2 regions of the Mesorhizobium sp. ES1-6 genome follow, and region 1 is predicted to be linked to the other one. Evidence: predicted binding sites of a transcription regulator. Region 1 holds the regulator's gene; the other holds the start of a gene.
The links. Region 1 encodes HrcA, which represses chaperone genes, less so after heat shock. Its sites were predicted from a motif close to GTTAGCACTCNCNNNNNGNGAGTGCTAAC; they were not measured.
Positions count from the first base shown of each region.

Region 2: the regulator HrcA is predicted to act here: its motif matches at 1,032-1,060, upstream of groES (co-chaperone GroES).

Region 1 covers NZ_JAIUGU010000006.1:340,267-342,458, forward strand. The annotation lists gene rph (ribonuclease PH) at 1-603, opposite strand, end outside; gene hrcA (heat-inducible transcriptional repressor HrcA) at 784-1,866, shown strand; gene LB564_RS18020 (hypothetical protein) at 2,044-2,192, shown strand, end outside.
Region 2 covers NZ_JAIUGU010000010.1:157,382-159,573, reverse strand. The annotation lists gene LB564_RS22965 (hypothetical protein) at 1-24, opposite strand, end outside; gene LB564_RS22960 (class I SAM-dependent methyltransferase) at 97-891, shown strand; gene groES (co-chaperone GroES) at 1,123-1,419, shown strand; gene groL (chaperonin GroEL) at 1,482-2,192, shown strand, end outside.

The DNA.
Region 1 (2,192 bases):
GATCTCGACGATGCCGCCATTGCCGGTCATGACGAAATTGGCGTCGGTGCCTGCCGAGGAATCCTCGATATAGTCGAGGTCGATGACCGGCTGGCCATCATGGATGCCGCAGGAGATCGCCGCGACATGGTCCTTGAGCACCTTCGAAACGCTGGCCATCTGACGCGCTTCCATCCAGCGCAGGCAATCGTAAAGCGCCACCCAACCACCGGTGATCGAGGCGGTGCGGGTGCCGCCATCGGCCTGGATGACGTCGCAGTCGACGGTGATCTGCTGTTCGCCGAGTGCCTGCAGGTCGACCACGGCACGCAGCGAGCGGCCGATCAGGCGCTGGATCTCCAGCGTGCGGCCGCCCTGCTTGCCGGCGGAAGCCTCGCGGCGCATGCGCTCGCCGGTCGAGCGCGGCAGCATGCCATATTCGGCCGTGACCCAGCCCTTGCCGGAATTGCGCATCCAGCCCGGCACCTTTTCCTCAAGGCTCGCGGTGCACAGCACATGGGTGTCGCCGAACTTCACCAGGCACGAGCCTTCGGCGTGCTTGGAGACGCCGCGCTCGAAAGAGATGGCGCGCATTTCGTCGAATTGGCGTTTGGAGGGGCGCATTCGGCCTGCTTTCTGTCAGTTTCTTGAAATCGTGGCCGGCTTTTAGACGCAAGGGGGGCAGCGCGCAAAGGAAAACGGACCTGGGATCCGAGACAGGCACCCCGGGGTGATCGGCCACAGACACCGGGTTGCGCGCGGCGTACCGAAGTCTATATCCTGAACACGGAGGTTTTTGGCCGAATGACCAAGGCAGTCGATCCCGCTTCGCAGTCGCCCGCTCTTCAATCCCTCGACATGCGCTCGCGCGACATTTTCCGGCGCATCGTCGATTCCTATCTGAGGGACGGCGAGCCCGTGGGCTCGCGCAGCCTGTCGCGCATCCTGCCCTCCTCGCTGTCGCCGGCCACCATCCGCAACGTGATGAGCGACCTCGAACATCTCGGGCTGATCTACGCGCCGCATATCTCGGCCGGGCGGCTGCCGACGCAGGCCGGCCTGCGCTTCTTCGTCGATGCCTTCATGGAGCTTGGCGACCTCTCCGACGAGGAGCGCCGCACCATCGAGGCGCAGGTGCGCGCCTCCGGCTCCGGCGCCACGCTGGAGCACATGCTGACCGAGGCCAGCCAGATGCTGTCGGGCATGTCGCGCGGCGCCGGCCTGGTGCTGGCCGCCAAGAACGAGGTAGCGCTGAAGCATATCGAATTCATCCAGCTCGAGCCGACCAAGGCGCTGGCCGTGCTGGTGTCGCAAAACGGCGACGTCGAGAATCGCGTCGTCGACCTGCCCGCCGGCACCACGGTCTCGCAGCTGCACGAGGCCTCGAATTTTCTCAATGCGCATATTCGCGGCCGCACGCTGGCCGAGGCGCGCACCGAGATCGCCCGCATCAAGGAGGAGACGCGGGCCGCGCTAGACACGCTGTCGCAGGATCTCGTCGAAAAGGGGCTGGCGGTGTGGGCGGGCGCCGAAAGCGGCCTGCCGGCACGGCTCATCGTGCGCGGCCGCGCCAATCTGCTCGAAAACGTCACCGCCCAGGCCGACATCGAGCTATTGCGACATTTGTTCGAGGACATGGAGACGCAGGACGGGCTGATCCAGTTGCTCGACCTTGCCGAGCAGGGATCGGGCGTGCGCATCTTCATCGGCTCGGAAAACAAGCTGTTCTCGCTGTCGGGCTCGTCGCTGGTTGTGGCGCCCTATCGCGACAAGGATGCCCGCGTCGTCGGCGCGCTCGGCGTCATCGGCCCGACCCGGCTCAACTATGCTCGCATCGTGCCGATGGTGGATTATACGGCGCAGCTGATTTCCCGCATGCTGCGCTAAGGTGACGATATTCAGGGGAGACCGGTCTGCAAACGGCTGCTACCTGCGCCTCCGGTGCTCACGTACAAAAGTACGCTCAGCTCCGGTGTCGGTATCAACCGTTTTCGACTCGGCCTGACCTGAATATCGACACCTTGGAGCCCCAGAATCGAACAACAGGCAGCAAGGAGAAGAAGAATGGCGCTGGAATCGTTCAAGGCCCAGATCAGCCTGCTGCTGGAGGAGATGGTCAATCAGCCCGAGGACGTGCACGAGGTGCAGGAGCAGTTGCGCGAGAAACTGCGGGAAATGCGCGCCATGGGCCTGCCGCTGCCGGCCGATCTCGT
Region 2 (2,192 bases), on a different contig from region 1:
CGTAATAACCGCGATGCGTGTCATGCGCCCCCGCACTTGGTTTCATAAGCGTCCTCGATTATGCGTTTGAATACAATGCTGGCTTGGGGGCCAGGGATGACCGACCATTGGAATGCCATTCGCCGGCACTGGGAATTGCTCGGGCCACCGCTGCGACCGCCTGCCGAAGCGGTGGAAACTTACCAGCGTGAACTCTACCTTTCGGAGGCACATGTCGTTCTGCTCGGCGTGACGCCGGAACTCGCCGGGCTCGGCGCGACCATGATAGCCGTCGACGAATCCTCCGACATGATCGCCGGAATTTGGCCAGGCGATACAGCGTCGCGAAGAGCCATCATCGGCAACTGGCTCGACCTGCCGGATTCCGGCGCAAGCGTCGACGCGGTGATCGGCGACGGCTGCCTGTCGGCGCTAGGCTTTTCAGCCGCGCGCGAGGCGCTGTTCGCGGCGATCGCCAGGGTGCTGCACTTTGACGGGCGCGCGGGCCTGCGTCTCTTTGCCTGTCCCGAGACACGGGACCATCCGGCAGCGATGCAAGCGCTTGCGCTTTCTGGCGGTGTCTCCACTTTCCACGAGCTCAAATGGCGCATCGCCATGACGGCGACAGGCCCCGCTCCCGACCATGCAATTCCAGTAAAGACGATAGCGGAAAGGTTCGACGCACTATTCCCTGATCGCCAAGAGCTTTCCGCGCGTACGGGCTGGGAAATGCCCGTCATCGCCACAATCGATGTCTATCGGAACTCCCCGGCCATCTACAGTTTTGCGCCAACCATGACGCTCATCGGCGAGGCGGAAGCGTTCTTCGATAACGTCTGCATTGTTCCAACCGGCAGCTACGGGCTCGCCGAGCGATGCCCGCTTCTGGTGCTGCGGTCGCCGAGGTGCTAAATGACCTGATGAAATTCTCCGCTTTCGCTACCGGTATCCGCCGCATTCTTCGCCACGATACAGCGAGAGCAAAATTTCGCGCGACAGAGCAATTGCGAGCGCCTTGACTCTCACGGGTCACCAGCCTATTTCAGCGCCACGTTAGCACTCGCCATCAGTGAGTGCTAACCACGTGTCCGGCACCGCCGGACGGAGGAACTGTTCTCACCGTTCTCATTCGAGGAAGAAAAAATGGCAAAGTCGAAGTTCCGCCCGCTTCATGACCGCGTGGTCGTTCGCCGGGTCGAATCCGAATCCAAGACCGCCGGCGGGATCATCATCCCGGATACGGCGAAGGAAAAGCCGCAGGAAGGCGAGATCATCGCCGTCGGCTCCGGCGCCCGCGACGAAGCTGGCAAGCTGGTCCCGCTGGACGTCAAGGCGGGCGACCGCATCCTGTTCGGCAAGTGGTCGGGCACCGAAGTCAAGCTCAATGGCGAAGACCTTCTGATCATGAAGGAATCCGACATCATGGGCATCATCGGCTGATTATCGGCCTCATCGTCAACTGAATTCGGGCTTGACCCCAAGCCCTTGCCAGGAGCTAAAACATGGCTGCCAAAGATGTAAAATTCTCCCGCGACGCCCGTGAGCGCATGCTGCGCGGCGTCAACATCCTCGCCGACGCGGTGAAGGTCACGCTCGGCCCCAAGGGCCGCAACGTTGTCATCGACAAGTCGTTCGGCGCCCCGCGCATCACCAAGGACGGCGTCACCGTCGCCAAGGAAATCGAGCTTGAGGACAAGTTCGAGAACATGGGCGCGCAGATGGTCCGCGAAGTCGCTTCGAAGACCAACGACATCGCCGGCGACGGCACCACGACCGCGACCGTTCTGGCGCAGTCGATCGTCCAGGAAGGCCACAAGTCGGTTGCCGCCGGCATGAACCCGATGGACCTGAAGCGCGGCATCGATCTCGCCGTCACCGAAGTGGTCGCCGCTCTCGGCAAGGCCGCCAAGAAGATCAAGACCTCCGAGGAAGTCGCCCAGGTCGGCACGATCTCGGCCAATGGCGACGAGTCGGTCGGCAAGATGATCGCGGAAGCGATGCAGAAGGTCGGCAACGAAGGCGTCATCACCGTCGAGGAAGCCAAGACCGCCGAGACCGAGCTGGAAGTCGTCGAAGGCATGCAGTTCGACCGCGGCTACCTCTCGCCCTACTTCGTCACCAACGCCGACAAGATGGTTGCTGAGCTCGAGGACGTCTACATCCTCCTGCACGAGAAGAAGCTCTCCAACCTGCAGGCGATGCTGCCGGTTCTC